DNA from 3 places in the Demequina sp. TMPB413 genome. Region 1 is predicted to be linked to each of the others. Evidence: predicted binding sites of a transcription regulator. Region 1 holds the regulator's gene; each other region holds the start of a gene.
The links. The regulator HspR, encoded in region 1, represses chaperone genes until heat shock. The targets are predictions, from matches to a motif close to AAGTTGAGTCNNNNNGACTCAACTT.
Positions count from the first base shown of each region.

Region 2: the regulator HspR is predicted to act here: its motif matches at 3,095-3,119, upstream of LGT36_RS02475 (ATP-dependent Clp protease ATP-binding subunit).
Region 3: the regulator HspR is predicted to act here: its motif matches at 1,805-1,829, upstream of LGT36_RS01780 (Hsp20/alpha crystallin family protein).

Region 1 covers NZ_CP096184.1:2,785,238-2,791,354, reverse strand. Annotated here, with positions in the region: gene dnaK (molecular chaperone DnaK) at 1-628, shown strand, start outside; gene grpE (nucleotide exchange factor GrpE) at 701-1,282, shown strand; gene LGT36_RS13510 (DnaJ C-terminal domain-containing protein) at 1,319-2,248, shown strand; gene LGT36_RS13505 (heat shock protein transcriptional repressor HspR) at 2,291-2,704, shown strand; gene LGT36_RS13500 (bifunctional diguanylate cyclase/phosphodiesterase) at 2,714-5,053, opposite strand; gene LGT36_RS13495 (DUF167 domain-containing protein) at 5,137-5,364, opposite strand; gene LGT36_RS13490 (ATP-binding cassette domain-containing protein) at 5,431-6,117, shown strand, end outside.
Region 2 covers NZ_CP096184.1:524,881-530,997, forward strand. Annotated here, with positions in the region: gene LGT36_RS02460 (HAD family hydrolase) at 1-254, shown strand, start outside; tRNA gene LGT36_RS02465 (tRNA-Gln) at 322-393, shown strand; gene LGT36_RS02470 (hypothetical protein) at 465-644, shown strand; gene LGT36_RS02475 (ATP-dependent Clp protease ATP-binding subunit) at 911-3,064, opposite strand; tRNA gene LGT36_RS02480 (tRNA-Glu) at 3,246-3,318, shown strand; gene LGT36_RS02485 (RNA polymerase sigma factor) at 3,431-3,985, shown strand; gene LGT36_RS02490 (hypothetical protein) at 4,020-4,973, shown strand; gene LGT36_RS02495 (thiol-disulfide oxidoreductase DCC family protein) at 4,970-5,401, opposite strand; gene LGT36_RS02500 (hypothetical protein) at 5,406-5,945, opposite strand; gene LGT36_RS02505 (flavodoxin family protein) at 6,021-6,117, opposite strand, start outside.
Region 3 covers NZ_CP096184.1:387,604-393,720, reverse strand. Annotated here, with positions in the region: gene LGT36_RS01790 (ABC transporter permease) at 1-427, opposite strand, end outside; gene LGT36_RS01785 (ABC transporter ATP-binding protein) at 420-1,340, opposite strand; gene LGT36_RS01780 (Hsp20/alpha crystallin family protein) at 1,913-2,353, shown strand; gene LGT36_RS01775 (amidohydrolase) at 2,441-3,970, opposite strand; gene LGT36_RS01770 (phosphatase PAP2 family protein) at 4,024-4,854, opposite strand; gene LGT36_RS01765 (LacI family DNA-binding transcriptional regulator) at 4,970-5,986, opposite strand; gene LGT36_RS01760 (carbohydrate ABC transporter permease) at 6,060-6,117, opposite strand, start outside.

The DNA of each region.
Region 1 (6,117 bases):
GTCGGTGATGATCCAGGTGTTCCAGGGCGAGCGCCAGTTCGCCAGGGACAACAAGTTGCTCGGCACCTTCGAGCTGGGCGGCATTGCCCCGGCCCCCCGCGGAGTGCCCCAGATCGAGGTCACGTTCGACATCGACGCCAATGGCATCGTGCACGTCCATGCCAAGGACCGCGGCACCGGCAAGGAGTCCTCGATCACCGTCACGGGCGGCTCTGCATTGTCGAAGGAAGACATCGACCGCATGGTCAAGGATGCCGAGGAGCACGAGGCCGAGGACAAGAAGCGCCGCGAGGAGGCAGAGACCCGCAACAATGCGGAGAACTTCGCCTACTCGACGGAGAAGATCCTGTCCGACAACGAGGACAAGGTTCCCGCCGAAGTGGCCGACGAGGTCAAGGAGGCTATCGCCGAGGTCCGCAAGGCCCTCGAGGGCGAGGACACCGACGCGGTGAAGACCGCGCACGACGACCTCGTCGCCAAGGCCCAGCGCATCGGCGAGGCCATCTACAAGGCCGAACAAGAGGCCGGTGGCGAGCCCGGCGCTGACGCCCCAGCTGGCGAGTCTGCTTCCTCCGATGACGACGTCGTTGACGCCGAGATCGTTGACGACGAGGACGACACGAAGTAGTCCAGAACTACAGCGCACAGTTGGCGGCGGGCGGGGAAGTCCGCTCGCCGCCACAGTGCATGGAAGGACGTCATGGAAGACAACACAGGGTACTCAACGCCAGACGACGACGGCGCGGACGACGCCTTGGCTGAGGCCGAGCAGATCATCGACGACGCCGCGACGGACGAGGGCAAGAAGGACGACTTTGACGCCGATGAGGCGGGCGCCGACGACGCGCTCACCCAGGCGGAGGTGAAGGCCGCAGAGCACTTGGCCGACCTCCAGCGCCTCCAAGCGGAGTACGTGAACTATCGCAAGCGCGTCGATCGCGACCGCCTCGCCATCGGGGACGTCGCGACGGCCAAGGTGCTCGAAGCGCTCTTGCCAGTTCTCGACGACATTGCCGCGGCACGCCAACACGGCGACCTCGCGGAGGGGCCCTTCGCGTCCATCGCGGAGAAGCTCGAAGAGGCCCTCGGCCGCTTCGGATGGTCAAGCTTCGGCGCTGAGGGCGAGACTTTCGACCCTGCGCTCCACGAGGCGCTCATGTCACAGCCAAGCGCCGACGTCAGCGAACCGACGGTGCAGCACGTCGCCCAACCGGGCCACCGCCTCGGCGAACGCGTGGTGCGAGCCGCACGCGTGATCGTCGCCCAGCCAGCAGACGACTAACCACCCCGCAGCATCGGACAAGAAAGGAGGCAAGCCGTGACAAGCCAAGACTGGTTCAACAAGGACTTCTACGCGACGCTTGGCGTGCCGAAGGATGCCTCCGCCACCGACATCAAGAAGGCCTACCGCAAGCTCGCGCGCGACCTCCACCCCGACCGCCATCCCAATGACGCGTCGGCCGAGAAGCGCTTCAAAGAGGTCGGCGAGGCCTATGGCGTGCTATCCGATGCCGAACAGCGCCAGCAGTACGACGCTATTCGCGCCATGGGCGGGGGCGCTCGCTTCCAGGCGGGCGGCCCAGGCGGCGGTCAGGGCTTCGAAGACGTGTTCGGCGGCATGTTCGGGGGCGGGCCGACGCGCGGCCAGGGCTTCGAGGACATCCTTGGCGGCCTGTTCGGCGGTCGCGGCCGCGGACCCCAGCGCGGAGCCGACCTCGCAGCGGCGACCGAGGTGACGTTCAGGCAAGCGACTCAAGGCGCGACAGTCACGCTCGGCATCGACGGTCAACGCGTCTCGACACGACTTCCGGTGGGCGTCGCTGACGGACAGAAGATTCGGATCCGCGGCAAGGGTCGCCCCGGTGCTGGCGGCGGCCCAGCGGGAGACGTGATCCTGACCGTGCATGTGGGCAAGCACCCCGTCTTCACGGCCGACGGCCGCAACCTCCGCATGAATCTCCCCGTGTCCTTCGACGAGGCCGTCCTGGGTGCGACCGTCGAGGTGCCGACGCTGACGGGGGAACGTGTCAAGGTGAAGATCGCACCGGGCACGTCGTCTGGAGCGACGCTACGCGTCAAGGGCAAGGGGCTGGTGGCCAAGGACGGCGTGGGCGACTTGCTGGTGCGCGTCGAAGTGGCGGTGCCCTCAAAGCTCTCGAAGGCCGCCAAAGAGGCACTCCAGGCGTTTGCCCTCGAGACGGCAGCAGACGACCCGCGGGCACGCTTGTACGACGACGCGGCCAAGTAGAACCCTAGCCTGGGCAATGAGGCCCGACGGAAAGGAGGAGTCATGGAGCAACCGGACGTAGACGAACCCGTGTTCCTGATTTCCGCCGCGGCTGAACTCGCCGGGATGCACGCCCAGACCCTGCGCCAGTACGACAGGCTCGGGCTGGTGGTGCCCCGGCGTCGTCCCGGCGGAGGCCGCCGCTACTCCTTGCGCGACGTCGCGACGCTGCGCGAGGTACAACGCATGAGCCAAAAAGAGGGCATCAACCTGGCTGGCATCGCGCGCATCCTGACGCTCAGCAAGCGGGTCGAGCGGCTGGAAGCAGAGGTCGAACGGCTGCGGCCCCGTGCGGATCTCGGCTCGCGTGTCTTCACCACGGGACCTTCGGGAAACGTCGTCATCGTGGAACGCGGTCAACGCGGCCGACGGGACGAAGGCCGCGGCCTGGTCGTCTGGCGAGGCCGTTCCTCCTAACGCGAGGGGCTAGTCGGCCACGGGCGACGCGCGAAGGCCGAGAGCGCTGTCCAGCATTTCGTCTTGAGACGCGCTCCTGTGGACCGCGAGCCAGGCCTCGAGTTCTGCCGCTGGGCACGGACGCGACCAGTAGTACCCCTGCGCGGTGTCGCAACCAAGGTCTTTGAGTGCCTGGGCGACGTCGGCGTGTTCAACCCCCTCCGCCGTCACGGTCAGACCGAGCGCGTGCGCCAGGTCGATCGTCGACTTCACGATGTACGAGGATCGGTCGCTGAGCAGGAGCGGCTCGATGAAGGACCTGTCGATCTTTACCTCATCGACCACGAGTTCGTGAAGGTAGATCAGCGACGAGTAGCCCGTCCCGTAGTCATCGATTGCCGTCCTGATGCCCAGAGCCCGCAGCCCTTCGAGGACGCTACGAGCGCGTTGGCGCCCCCTCAAGAGGGCCTCCTCGGTGATCTCGACCTGGATCGCAGACCCCGGCAGGTCATGCGTGGCGAGGAACTGGGCGGCCTTCGCTGGCAATCCTTCGTCAAGAAGTGCCGTGGACGGCAAATTGATGGCGATCGGCAGTTCGAGCCCGCTTCGGCGCCATGCCGATGCCTGATCGGCGGCGATCTCCAACACGGCTCTGGTCACCATGCCCATCAGCCCTGCACGTACCGCTAGGGGCAAGAAGTCTCCGGGGTACACCAAGCCGCTAGCGGGCCTGGCCCAGCGCACCAGGGCCTCGACACCTTCGACCCCTCCATCGGCGAGTGCGATCTTGGGCTGATAGTGGAGCACGAGTTCGCCCGCAAGGATCCCTTGCCGCAGTTCTGCGACTCGTTGAAGGTGATCCTCGCCAGCCAGGTCAACCGCGGGATCGAAGGAGGCGACCCCTCCGCGGTCAGCCTTCGCGCGGTACATCGCGATATCGGCCCTGCGGAGAAGCGTGGAGAGTTGGTCGCCGTCGATCGGGGCGATCGCGAGGCCAATGCTCGCGTGCATCGTGACCCGCGTGCCGTCCACGTCGATCGGGCGAGCGAGCGACGTGCAGAGCCGGCGGGCGTACTTCACCGCCTCATCGGCGTCGGCGCCCGGAATGAGGACTGCGAATTCGTCACCGCCCAGCCTGCCCACCAAAGTGCCAGCAGGCGCCCGCTCGGCGACAAGTCGCTGAGTGACGTGGCGGAGGACCCTGTCCCCAGCGTCGTGCCCCAAACTGTCGTTCACGTCCTTGAAGCCGTCCAAGTCGGCGTGGAGAAGAGCAGCGCACATCCCAGCGTCGAGATCGCGCAGCGCGCCCTCAGCCGCCACGGTGAAGCCGCGTCGGTTCGCGAGGCCGGTGAGCTCGTCGGTGGTGGCGTCCTTGCGCGCGTCCATCATGAGCACGGTGTGTCGCACGGTGGTGTTGAGCCGGTGAAGGACTCCCAGCAATGCAGCGACCGCCAGCACGACCGTGAGGAGCGGAATGTTGCGCGCGTTGCCAAACGCGAGGGTCGCAGTGGCCGCGATCAGGCTGGCGCCGGGGACGATCATGAGGCCTCTTGTGCCTGGCATCTGATCGCCCGTCGACGAAGGCGAGAGCCACGCCCCCACGGCAAGCAGGATGTTGCTCAGCGGCCACAACGCGTCGAGCACCGTTCCTTCCAGGTAGGAGTCGCTCGCGACGAGGTTCCAATACCCGAGGTCGGCGATGGCTGACACGCCCATGGCGGCGCCCATCCACACCAGAGCGCGGGCGCGACGCACGCCCACCAGCGTGATGCCGAGTGCCGCGATGAGGAGTACCGCCGTGTCTCCGAGCGGATACGCGGCGCCGACGATCACGGTGAGAGGGCCGCCCGTGAGAGTTCCCGTCAGCGGCGCCAGGAAGACGGCGCCGACGAGCGCCCCGACGGCAACCGCCAATATCGAACCGTCCCACCACACCACAGAAGGAACGTCGCGCGCGCGGCGCCGTACGAAAGCGACGACGCCGGCGATGATCAGCGGGTAATAGGCAAGGTAGAAGGCATCGGCGAGTGAGGGAAACGGCTCCGCGTCCGAGCCAGAGGTGATCGCCGAGTAGACGGCGTCCCCAATGGACGACACGATCATCGCCAATCCGAGCGAGAGCCACGCAAACCGATCGGTGTGGGATGTGGCGGCTCGGGCAAGGACGGCCACCCCTGCACCAATCATCAGTGTCAAATACAGGGTGACGTCGCGGCCAGGGTAGTCCCCTGGCCCCCAGGTGAGGAGCAATGCGAACAAGACCAGCCAACCAGACGCCAAGAGTGCGAGCGAGACAGGCGCAACGTAGCGACCAACGGGTCGGAGGGCATGCCGCCTCACGCCGTCGAGAGAGGCAAGAACGCGGTTCACAGCCTTCTCATCGTCCCGGGCGGATGCGCGGTGAGTCGACTGTGACAAAGTGGTCGCACAAACTGGAGATGATGGCAGCCTGACTAGTCGCTGATCTCCACCGTCTTGAGGCGGGAGGCGTGGCCAGAGGTGATACGGACGTCCCGTTTGCGCAGCCCCCAATGCTCTGCGAGCGCCGCGACGACGCCGTCGTTCGCTTGGCCGTCCACGGCACGCTCCCGTACAAAAACGGTGAGCAGGCCGTCGGCTCCGACCTGAACCAGCGGGCCCTTCTTCGAGCCCGGCTTCACGTGGACGCGGTACCTGGTCACACGACCACGGTACCGGCGCCTCCCGTCGGCAGGGCATTTGTCGGACGTCCGTCGTACTGTGTCGCCATGTCTTCAGATATCGCGGTCGAGGCCGACGGCCTCGTCAAGTCCTTCAAGGAGACCAAGGCGCTCAAGGGCGTCTCCTTCCAGGTCCCGCGCGGCACGGTGCTCGGCGTGCTCGGGCCAAATGGCGCCGGCAAGACCACCGCAGTGCGCATTCTTGCCACACTGCTACGTCCCGACGCCGGGCGCGCCATCGTCGCCGGTCATGACGTCGTCCGTCATCCAAGCGAGGTCCGCAAGCGCGTGGGATTGACCGGTCAATACGCGTCGATGGACGAAGAACTGACGGGCAGGGAGAACCTCGTGATGATCGGGGAGCTGCTGAACATGCGCCCCTCCATCGCAAAAGGGAGGGCCGCAGAGCTTCTTGAGTGGTTCGACCTGTCCGAGGCCGCCGACAAGATGGCCAAGAATTACTCGGGCGGGATGAGGCGTCGACTCGACCTCGCCGCCTCCCTGACCGGCCACCCTGAGATCGTGTTTCTCGACGAACCTACGACCGGCCTCGACCCCGCCAAGCGCGAGGACATGTGGGACGTGGTGCGCGACATCGTCGCCAGGGGCACCTCCGTCCTACTCACCACGCAGTACTTGGAAGAGGCCGACGCTCTTGCCGACGACATCGTCGTCATCAACCACGGCGAGGTCATTGCGCACGATACGGCCGAGCGGCTCAAACGGGTGGTCGGT
Region 2 (6,117 bases), 660 kb from region 1:
GGTTCGGCGTAGGCAAGCCCGATCCCCGCGTGTTCCTTGAGGGTGCACGGATGCTCGGCCTCAGCCCCGGCTCTGTGGTGTACGTCGGAGACGAGAAGGACATTGACGCCGGTGCGGCTGCAGCGGCCGGACTGGCGCTGGGGATCTGGCTGGAGCGGCCCGGTATGCCGCCGCAGGTGGGGGAGATGGCCGACGGAACTGTGCGGGTGGAGTCGCTTGACGAGGTGCCTGGGGTGCTCCTTCTCAACTGCTGACGGCCTGTCGGTTTTGGACAGGGCGTTCGCTCGGGTAGAGTTGTCACTCGGTTCCGCGAGGGACCATTGGGGTATGGTGTAACTGGCAGCACGACTGATTCTGGTTCAGTTAGTTGAGGTTCGAATCCTTGTACCCCAGCTGTGACCAAAGGCCCGCGCAAGCGGGCCTTTGTCGTATCTACGGTGGATTCCTTGAGCCGAGGGAGCACCATGGGCGCGATCAACCGCGAGTGGCACGAGGCACACCGCATGCCTCAGAAGGCCACCGACGACCAGCGCGGCGAGTGGCATAGCCAGCACGTCGAGGAGTGCGGTTGCCGCACGCCAAGCGCCAAGGAGCGCGAACTCATCGAGCGCTGGCGCTCCGCCCATCGCGCCACCTCCGAGTAGTTCGCCGCACTCGGCCCCGCCCGCCCCGGACAGTACGAACCGATCTCGCGAGCGACACGCCGCGCCCCGACGTCTGGACGTGGCGGTCGCGGCGTGTCGCGACCAGAAACGGTTCGGAGTGTCCGGTGGGCGGTGCGCCCGGGGCGGTTCGGAGTGGGCGGTGCGCCCGGGGCGGCTCGGAGTGTCCGGTGGGCCCTGGGTGGTTCGGAGTGTCCGGTGGGCCCGGGCGGTTCGGAGTGTGCGGGTGTGTGGCCGCGGCGTCGTCCCTACGTGCGCTCGACCCTCAGCGCTCCGTCTTCCCAGCCGACGGTGACCGCGTCTCCCTCGCCCAAACGCCCGTCCACAATCTCCTTGGCAAGCTCGTTGAGCACCCGCGTCTGGATGAGTCGCTTGAGGGGTCGCGCCCCAAACTGAGGGTCAAAACCGTCCACCGCAAGCGACTGCCGCATGTCAGGCGTGACCGTCAGCGCGATGTGCTTGGCCTCCTCGATGCGAGCGATCGCCTTGGCGAGCTCGGTGTCGACGATGGCCTCCATCGCGGAAGGCTCGATGCGGTCGAACACTACGACCTCGTCCAGACGGTTGAGGAACTCGGGGCGGAAGGACCGCTTGAGCACCTCGATGAGGTCGGCCTCAAGTGCGTCCCTGTGAACGCCATCCCACGCGAGCATGACGTCTGACCCGAGGTTCGAAGTCATCACGATGATGGTGTTGGTGAAGTTGACCGTGCGGCCCTTGCCGTCCGTGAGACGGCCATCGTCGAGCACCTGGAGGAGCGCGTTCCAGACGTCGGGGTGGGCCTTCTCGACCTCGTCAAAGAGCACGATGCTGTACGGGCGCCGCCGCACCGCCTCGGTCAACTGGCCGCCCTGGTCATAACCCACGTAACCAGGGGGAGAGCCGATGAGTCGACTCACCGAGTGAGACTCCATGTACTCGGACATGTCGATGCGGATCATGGCGCGCTCGTCGTCAAAAAGCTGCTCCGCGAGGGCGCGCGCTAGTTCGGTCTTGCCGACGCCGGTTGGGCCGAGGAACAGGAACGAACCGATGGGCCGGTGGGCATCGGACAAGCCGGCACGAGCGCGGCGGATGGCGTCGGAGACGGCCCTGATCGCGCGATCTTGGCCGATGACGCGCTCGTGCAGCCGGTCTTCGAGGTGCCCGAGTTTCGCCGACTCCTCCGTCAGCAGTTTCTCCACGGGCACGCCGGTCCACTTCGCGACAACGCCAGCGATGTCTTCTCCCGTCACCTCTTCTCGCAGCATGCGCTCTGCCGCAGGGATGGCATCCAACTCGGCCCGAGCGTCGGCGATCTCCTTGTCCGCTGCAGGAATCTCGCCGTAGCGAATGCGCCCGGCCTTTTCGAGTTCCCCGAGGCGCTCGGCTCGCTCCAACTCGCCGCGCAGGGCCTCGAGGCGTTCGGTCGCACCGGAGACGCGCACAATCAAGTCCTTCTCCCGTGCCCACCGCATGTTGAGGGCCTCCGATTCGTGGCGCAAGTGCTCGATATCCGCGTCGATCTCTTCGCGGCGCTCTTTCGCGGCAGGAGACTTGTCCTTGGCCACCTGGGTGCGCTCGATCTCGAGCTGCATGATCTTGCGCCTAATGCGGTCCAGGTCAATCGGCATCGAGTCCAGCTGCATCTTGAGCGCACTGGTGGCCTCGTCGATCAGGTCGACAGCCTTGTCTGGCAAGAAGCGATCGGAGATGTAGCGATCCGACAGGGTTGCGGCCGAGACGATCGCCTCGTCCGTGATCTTGACGCCGTGATGTACCTCGTACTTCTCCTGAAGGCCGCGCAAGATGGCGACCGTGTCGTCGAGGGAAGGCTCGCCCACGTACACGGGCTGGAAGCGCCGCTCCAACGCCGAGTCGGTCTCGATGTGCTCCCTGTACTCGTTGAGAGTGGTGGCCCCGATCATGCGCAGCTTTCCGCGCGCGAGCATCGGCTTGAGGATGTTGCCAGCGTCGACAGAGCCGTCGGCCTTTCCGGCGCCGACGATGGTGTGGAGTTCGTCGACGAACAAGACGACGCGTCCCTCGGCTTGCTCGACCTCGGCGAGGATCGCCTTGAGTCGTTCCTCGAACTGGCCGCGGTAGGCCGCGCCGGCGACGACGGAACTCATGGCGATCTCCACGACTCGTCGATCCTTGAGCGAGGAGGGGACATCGCCAGCGACGATGCGTTGCGCGAGGCCCTCGACGATGGCGGTCTTGCCGACGCCTGGCTCGCCAATCAAGACGGCGTTGTTCTTGGTGCGGCGAGTGAGAACCTGCATGACCCGGCGGATCTCTTCGTCTCGACCGATGACGGGGTCGAGGAGGCCTGCCTCGGCCAACGCGGTGAAGTCTTGACCGAACTGCTCGAGAGCGGTCGCCTGCTCTTCCTGAGTGGCTGATGGGGGTGTGGTGGTCATGGTGGGCTCCTCGTTCTGGTGCCATCCGAAAACTTGAGTGACAGCGACTCAAGTTTACATAAGCGAGCCGATGCTTGGCAAGAGTGCCGCCGAAATTGGGTGCGCATGCGCGGATTGGCGTTTGGCCGCGCGCATCCGGTACTCTTGTCTCTCGCGCCCGCCGTCGGTGGAGCGCAGCTAGGGCCCCGTTGTGTAGCGGCCTAGCACGCCGCCCTCTCAAGGCGGTAGCGCGGGTTCGAATCCCGTCGGGGCTACAAGAAACCTCTGCCATCGGCAGAGGTTTTCTGCGTGCTGGCCCCAGAAGTGGTGATCACCGACGCGCTCGCGCCGATAGGCAGGGTAGAGGGGCTGTGCCGAGGAGGTGACGTGACACTCAAGGAGTACTTTGCGTCCACCCTTGCCGCGGCACGAACTGGCTCCGCCTGGGCGTGGGAGTCGATCTACCACGACCTTGCTGGCCCAGTAGCGGGCTATCTTCGCGGAGCCGGCGCGCCCGACGTCGAGGACCTCGTGTCAGAGACATTCCTCAGCGTCGCGAAGGACATCCATCGCTTCGAAGGGGATGAGGATTCTTTTCGCGCCTGGGTATTCACTATTGCGCATCGGCGCATGCAGGACGCATGGCGGTCAAGGGGTCGGCAGGTTCCCGTGGCAGACGGCGACGCCGCCCAGGAGCACGCCGAACGCCGCTGGCTTGGCAATGTCGAGCACGAGGCGATGACGTCGATGTCGATGGTGGAAGTACACGCGATCATCGACCACCTCACCCAGGCCCAACGGGACGTCCTCCTGCTGCGCGTCGTTGGCGACCTCTCTGTGGCTCAAGCGGCCGAGGTGCTCGACACCTCCGAAGGTGCCGTGCGAGCGCTCCAGAACCGCGCATTGCGCGACCTGAGGAAAGAGCTTTCGGACGATGCGTAACAAAAACGAGTCGCCCAGCGATGACATAGGTGACATGGACAACAACACTTCGTTCTCGGAACGCGACATCGACGCCCTGGTGGCCGGTCGCGTCCCCCGCGACCCCGCGCTTGCTCCGCTCCACGGAGTGCTGGGTTCCATGAAGGCCACACTGGTGCTGGAGCCCGATCCGGCGCACGTCTCCGCCTTTGCAGCGCAGCTCGCGTCCGTTGCCGTCGCCTCGGCGAGCGGTGCCGTCGCGCCCGAGGCGCGCTTCGCTCCACGCACGCACGCACGCGGAGCGTGGCGGAGAAGGCTCTCCGCTGCAATCGCGGTATCGGCAGTGTCAGGGCTTGGGCTAGCAGGTGCGGCCGCCGCCAACGAGGCAGCGCCAGGCGACTTGCTCTACGGCGTTGACCAGGCTCTTGAGAGCGTGGGCCTGCTCGACGGTGGCACCTCCGAGCGCCTTGACGAAGCGCAGGTCTTGCTCGACGAAGGTTCCGTTGACGAGGCTCTTGAGCACGTGGTCTCCGCGCTCGAAGACGCTGGCGACGACGATTCCGCCACCGCGCTCCACCGCGCGGCACTCTCGGTGGCCTCGCAATCCTCTGGCGATGACGTGCGCGCACAGGTGGCGACGATGCTCCAGTGGATGGCGGGGGAGGAAACGCGCGGCAAGGAGTTTGGCGCGGCCGTCAGCGAGTTCGCACGCACCATTGCGGGCAAGGCGCCTGAGGTGCCCGGCAACAACGGCACGGCGCCCGAGACGCCAGGCAACAACGGCACGGCGCCCGAGACGCCAGGCAACAACGGCACGGCGCCCGAGACGCCAGGCAACAACGGCGCGACGCCCGAGACGCCAGGCAACAACGGCGCGACGCCCGAGACGCCAGGCAACAACGGCAAGGCGCCCGAGACGCCAGGCAACAACGGCAAGGCGCCCGAGACGCCAGGCAACAACGGCAAGGCGCCCGCAACGCCGGGCGCCCAGGGCAAGGGCAAGCCCTAAGCGAGGTCCTCGAGCGTCGCGAGACGTGCCCGCCACGCGTGCACCAAGTCAGCGGGCGGCACGCCGCACGATGGGTCTTCGGCGTCCATGCGTGGTCGCCTGCTCGCGACAAAGCGATAGACCGCGTCCCGCCAGGGCGGGGGCACGATGCGCATCGCCGCGGCGGCCCTCCAGGGCCACGGCACACCGCGCGCGACGGCGATTACCGCGTCAGATTGCACGTGAGCGCGGCCATCCCACACCAGCAATGTCGACGCGGTGATCTCGGGGGCCAAGCCGGCCTTGGCGACCACGGCAGCGCCCACCTCGCCAGCCGAGCCCGCGAGGAGGAATCTTTCATGGGTGTCGTGACGCACCAACCACGCGACAAATCCGTTGCACAGCGCGCACTCGCCATCGAAGACAACGATGGCGCGGGTTGTGCTCACGCCGTCAGCGTACGGCGCCGCCAGGAAAGGCGAGTTCACGCAGGCCCTCGCCCCAGTGTTCTGCGCGTGTCAGCTCGCCCTCTTTGAGCATGCTGCCGGACGCGTGAAGCGCGCCGTAGTTGCCCACCAGGAAGCCCTCGCCGCGTGTGGCGAGTTGGCAGCCCTTCTCCACCAAGAGCCGCTCGATCGTGGTGGTGCCGCCGCGCCCCACGAATCCCGAGACGCGCGTGTCAAACGCAGCGGCCAGCAGCGTCGTCGCTGGCATAGCCGCAAGCCAGTCGCGTAGGAGGGGTTGGTCGAGGTCGGCCGGAATGTCTCCAGGGCCTAGCTGACGTCGCGCGACGCCCGTAAGGGACTGCTTCGTGGGTAGCGTCATGGCGTGCACGGGGGATCCCACCACCAGGAGGTCGAGTCCCACCACATCCTGAGGGGATGCCTCGCCGGTGTGAGCGACGCGTGTGGACGGCCCGATTCCTACGGCGATCGCGCGCGCTACCGCGGCCGTATTTCCCCACAGGGACTCGTAGAGCACCATTGCATCCACACCACAGGTCTATACCGGCGCGGGTATGTGGCGGCAGGACCATGGTCCGTTTGTGACAAGGTCGTCACGCGCCAGTCAGGCGCGGGAGGCGAGGAATCGACCCCAGTCCTTTGCGCGTTCGATCTCGCCCTCGCGCAGCATGCTGGCTGGCGCCTTCACGTTCTTCTGATTG
Region 3 (6,117 bases), 520 kb from region 1:
ACTTCGCCAGGACGTAGTCGTTGCGCCGCATCGGCCGCGACAGATACAGCGGCATGACGCCGTGGCGCAAGTCGCGCGAGACGCAGTACGGGGCTCTGCTCGCAACGAACAGTGACACCACAAAGGACATCTGCGGCAGGTATGCGGTGTAGGACATCGGCAACTCGTCGAGGCCCAGCAGCACCGCGATGAGCGCGAAGATCAGCGGTGGCGCCAGCATGATGCCCACGAGGATCCACGGCATGATCTTGGCCTTCGCGGGACGCCCGAAGCCGAACACTCCCCTGAATGTCTCGACTAGGAGGGACCTGACGATCCACCCGCGGCCAAGGCGAGGTCCGTCGTAGTGACGGAAGCCGATGTCGTGAATGACTGTCTGCGACTGGGCGTCGGCGGTGGTGGCGTGTGGCGCCTTGTTGTCAGCCATGGAGCGCCTCCTGCTGGGTCGCGAACATCTCTGAGAGGTGGTGGCGGCCGTGCTGCATCCTGATCAAGCCAACCTCGAGGTCGGCGACGGCACCGCGCACGTCATCGAGCACTCGTTCGTCGTCGATCGCCACCGCAAAACTGTTGGGCTGGCCGCCCGTCGTGACCGTGGCGCCTGCAGCCTTGAGCCGCTCAACTACCTCCGGCCCCTTGTCGGTCACCTCGACCAGCACGACGCCGCTGAACTCCGTCGCCGCGGCAGTGGAGGTCGAGTGCTGGAGCACGCCGCCCTCGATCGACACGATGTGGTCCGCGATCCGTTCCAGCTCGCCGAGCAGGTGCGATGTGACCACCACTGAGATATCGAAGTCGGTGCTGATGCGTCTGATGAGGCCGAGCATGTCATCGCGACCGGCGGGGTCGAGGCCGTTGGTGGGCTCGTCCAGCAGGACCAACTTGGGATCGTGCACGAGCGCCTGGGCTAGTTTCACGCGCTGGCGCATTCCGGTCGAGTAGCCGCCGATGGGGCGGTAACGCTCCTCGTAAAGTCCCACGTGGCGCAGAGTGTCCGCGGTGCGCTCGCGCGCCACGTCCGTCGGCAGTCCCGACATGCGTGCCATGTGCACGATGAACTCCGTTGCGGAGACATCAGGGGGCAGGCACTCGCTCTCCGGCATGTAGCCGACGATCTCGCGGATTTTGACGCCGTCGGTGAGGCAGTTCATCCCGAGGATACTGGCCGTGCCTGAGGTGGGCGGCAGCAAGCCCAACAGGATCTTGATGAGGGTCGACTTGCCGGCGCCGTTCGCGCCGACGAGGCCGACCACTCCTGACGGCATCTCGACGGTGAGCTGCGACAGCGCGGTCACGGGGCCGAAGACCCTCGTGAGGCCTTGCGTGGCAATAGCGGGCATGCACCGAACCTACAGTCAGGGCTTCCGCTGTCGCTTCGTCCTCCGGTATGACATCGCCCCTGAGTCCGGCTCAGGGCCCTCCCCTAGTGGCTCAATTCGTACCGCTCCCCGCACCCAACCCTCGCAAATGGCTCAATCCGTACCGCTCCCCGCACCCAACCCTCGCAAATGGCTCAATCCGTACCGCTCTCCGCACCCAACCCTCGCAAATGGCTTGATCCGTACCGTCCCCGGCGCCCACCCCCTCCGACGACTCAATCTCTACCCACCAGCGTCGGCCGCGGTACAAATCAAGCCACTGGCTGGCCGCCGCCGCGAGATCCGGTACGGATCGAGCCATTTGCACCATGGTGCTCCGAGATCCGGTACGGATCGAGCCACTTGTGCCGTGGAGCGGCGAAATCCGGTACGGATTGAGCCATTTGTGGGTGGGTTGTCCTCCCTGCGCGAAAAGTCGATCGGCAGACTTGAGTGTAAGCCGCTCAAGTCGTAACATGAGTGTCATGAACTCAACTTTGAACCCGGGCCGGTCGGGTGGCCGGTCCGCATCACCAACTGCAAGGAGGATCATCATGAGACGAGAACTCGTCCGCAACGGAATCCCGGCCGCGGCGCCCTGGAACGACGACTTCCAGCGCATCGTCAGAAGCTTCATCGGCGATGCCGACGCTTCCCTCGCCGGCGCCTTCAGCCCCGCGCTCGACGTCGAGGAGACAGAAGACGGCTTCACACTGCACGTGGAGTTGCCCGGTGTCCCTGCCGAGAACGTCGACGTTTCCATCGAGGAGAACGTCCTGACGATCTCTGGCTCCCGCGACTTCTACGAGGACAAGGACGCCGACAAGTTCCGACGCGTAGAGCGCCGCTTTGGCACGTTCCACCGCGCCGTCCGACTCCCTGACAGGGTCGACCCAGCTGGCATCAAGGCCGCCTTCAAGGACGGACTGCTGACCGTGTCGGTGCCCAAGGCCGAGTCGGCCAAGCCGCGCCGCATCGAAGTGACGACGGACTAACTGTGGCGGAACGCCGCGCGCCTCGACGCGTCGGCGCCACCGCCACACAAAGGGCCGGGCGCTCTTGCGCCCGGCCTTTTGCTTGCCTCAAGCGTCGAGGGCGTCGTGCGTGACGCGACCGCCAAGCAAGGTGAGCGCGACCGGCATATCTCGCAACTGCGTCACGTCTGATGTCGAAGGATCGGCTTCGATGACGGCGACATCCGCTCGAACCCCTGGCGCCAGCGTCGGCGAGGCCCAAGAAGCCCTCAGCGCCGTGCCGATGTCGAGCGCGTTCCCCGGTTCCCAGGCTGGCTGCTCGTCTCGAGTGCGGTGCACGGCAGCAGATATTCCGAGCCATGGATCGAGCGGAGCGACAGGTGCATCAGAGCCGAGGCGAAGACTCACTCCCGCCCTGGCGAAGTCGCCGTAAGGGAAAGCTCGGTGAGTGCGCCCGCTCCACATCACATCCATGACTTCGCGGTCGTCCAAGAGATGCTCCGGATGAATGCCCGCGGCGACGCCGAGCGCCGCCATGCGCGCCACGTCCTGCTCCCTCACCATTTGCGCGTGCTCGATCGAACCGCCGACGCCACTGGCGGCGAAGGCATCGAGCGCCTCCGAGACGGCGCGGTCGCCGATGGCGTGCAAAGCGACGTCAAAGCCCACTTCGCGAGCATCGGCAAGGATGCGTTCGAGGTCCCCGCGAGCCTGAGCGGCGTGTCCAAAGTCGGAGGTGCCCGGATAGGAGTCGAAGCACCAGGCCGTCCGCGTGTTGAGCGCGCCGTCGGCGAAGACCTTGAGGGGGCCGACGGTGACCTGACCCTTGGTGCCGGGGACCCGCTTGCCCGTTCGCTCGCCACGGGCGAGGGACTCCGCGAGGTGGCGCGGGTACACGCCGGCGATCACTCTCAGCGCGCGGATGCCCGACGTGATCCTGCTGGCCCAGACCAACGGATTGTCCGCCATCTCCAAGTCCATGATGCCCGTCACGCCCCGGCTAGCGGCCGCGTTCGCCGCGTCCGACACCAAGACCTCAATGCGACGAGGGTCCGCCATCTCTTCTGCCTCGAGCGCCATCTCCAGCTCGAAGGCTGCGTTCTCTCGCAAGAGGCCGGCGGGCACTCCGTAGCGCTCCCCCGCTGCCGTGTTGATCCACACGGAGTGAAGGTCGTGGCTGATCAGCACAATGGGTCGCCCGTATTGACCCACGTGAACGGCCACCTCATCGAGCATCGCGGCAGTGGGAGGCTCCGGCCACAAGGCATCCTGATACCCGCTGCCCACGAGCGGTTCGACGTCCGCAAGGCTCAGCACTGGGTGATCGACGAGCGCGCCTCTGACCACGTCGACGACGTCGTCAGCGGACTTCGCGCCCGCAAGGCTCACGCGCCCGCGATGCTTGGCCCACATCGTGAAGTGGACGTGGTGATCCATAAGCCCCGGCATGATCCACCGGCCGTCAAGGTCAATGACCCTCGCACCCTTTGGCGGCTGCGCACCCGTCGCCTCGATAGACGCGATGCGACCTTCAGTGCCGATGTTGACGTCGACGAGTTCAGGGGCCGCCCCTTCGCGTGGAACGGCAGGATCTTCCCAAAGACGCGCTCCGACGAGCGTGATCGGTGGTGGCTTCATGACGCAAGGCTAGGGGCGGACGCGCTACTGCACGCGCCCCAAAAACGCGGCCGTCAGACTCCGGCTTGGGCTGGCGCCGGGGTGGCAACCACGCGCGCATATGCGGAGCGCACCACGGCATACGCGCCGACGGCGTAGACGGTGCCTGCGGCAGCGTCGAGCAGGTAGTGGTTGGCTGTCCCCATCACCACAAAAGTGGTGGTGAGTGGGTAGAGCCATGCGGCGTACCACCAGCGACTCTTGGTGGTCATCACGACAGCAAGGGCACACCACACGGCCCAGCCAACGTGAAGGCTGGGCATCGCGGCGTAGAGATTGGCAAGCCCCGTCACGCTCTCTTGGCCTGCAAAGAGCACAGGATTGGCATGCATGGTGTCCACCGCACCGTTGAGCGCGAAGCGCGGCGGTGCGAGTGGGAACAACCAGTACGTTGCGAGGCCAGCCACCATCAGCACAGCGAGAGACGTACGTAGAGCGCCATAGTTCTCGCGGCGCCTATGCCACAACCACAGCAAAATGCCAGCGGTGACGACCATGTGCGTGATCTGGTACCAAAGGCTGGCGAAGTCTGCGAGCCATTGATTTCTGACGAACATCTGGTTGAGCGCGAGCTCCATGTCGAGGCCAGCGGCGCGCTGAACGCGCTCCACCAGATCGGCATTGTTCATGGCGAGGGAGACGCGGTCAGGAGAGGCGGAACGCATGACGGAGTACAAGTAGTACAGGCCGATGATCAGGCCGATCTCAGTCATCCATGGCCGGTGCCTGCGCCACCATCCCGGCCGCGCGGCACCTGCCGTGCCGTCCGTCGAAAGGGTGAGATCGCTGAGGTCGTCGGAGGACCGCTGCGGCTCGAAGGCCGGTCGGTTCGCGTCGTGACTCATAGATCCCCCACTCTAGTTGCCTGACGGCTCGGCAGTCAGGATGTGTGTGTCGAAGGTATGTGCCGGGCAGGATCCCGTGCGAAGGCTTGGTGCGGACGGAACGCGCCTGGTCAGCTCAGGCAGAAGAACGGACCACAAGTTCGGTCGGAAGCAACGTCAACCGCGGATGGTCCTCGATCCCGTTGAGCACATCCATGAGGATGCTCGCGATCGTGACACCCATCGATTCCGAGGGCTGACGCACCGTTGTTAAGGGCACGTCCGTGGTGAGCGCCGCTGCCGAGTCATCGTAACCGACAACAGCGACATCATCAGGCACGGTACGTCCCTGCGAGCGCAGCACGGTCATGGCCCCCGCAGCCATCATGTCGGAGGCCACAAAGATCCCGTCGATCGTCGCGTCTTGCTCCAAGACCTGCCGCATCGCCTCCGTGCCGCTGCGCAAGGTGAAGTCGCCCTCAACGATCGGCCCGGGCGCGAGCCCTGCCTCTTCAAGGGTGGCGAGGAACCCCGTGAGCCGGTCGATGCCGCCCGGCATCGTCTGCGGACCGGTGATGGTCGCGATGCGTGTGCGACCGGTACTGATCAAGTGCTCGGTGGCGGTGCGTGAACCAGCGACGTTGTCGACGTCGACGACGTGGCCGCCTTGGACTCGGACCGCAGGCCTGCCGCCGAACACGACGGGGAGCGTCTGGGTCAGGGTGGACAGGAACGTGTCGTCTGTGTGGTGAGAAATCACGATGGCGCCGTCGACATTGCCGCCCTGGAGGTAGCGCATGGTCTTGCCGTCGCCGCGCTCGGACGCCACCATCAGGTTCAGTACGTAGTCGGACTGCTCGAGCCTGTTGTGAATGCCGCCGATGATCGACGCGAGGTAGAGGTCGCCAAACAGCCGTGACATGTCCTCGGGCACTACTAGGGCGATGGCATGAGCTTGCTTGCTGGCGAGGGACCGCGCTGCACGGTTGGGCACGTAGCCCAACTCCACGATCGCGGCCCTGACGGCCTGGACGACTTCTTCCGAGACGCGGGGCGACCCGTTCACCACGCGCGACACCGTCGCGCGTGACACCCCCGCGAGGGCGCCCACCATCTCCAGCGTCGGCGCCGGAGGCAATTCGGGGGATCGCATGTTCGTCCCTTGTTTGGTCATCGTGGAGGGTGGCCCGCCGTTGAGGCGAGCCACCCCTCACGATGGGATCGTTTTAGCCCTTTACTGCGCCCTGCATGATGCCAGACACCAGTTGGCGACCAGCAAAGATG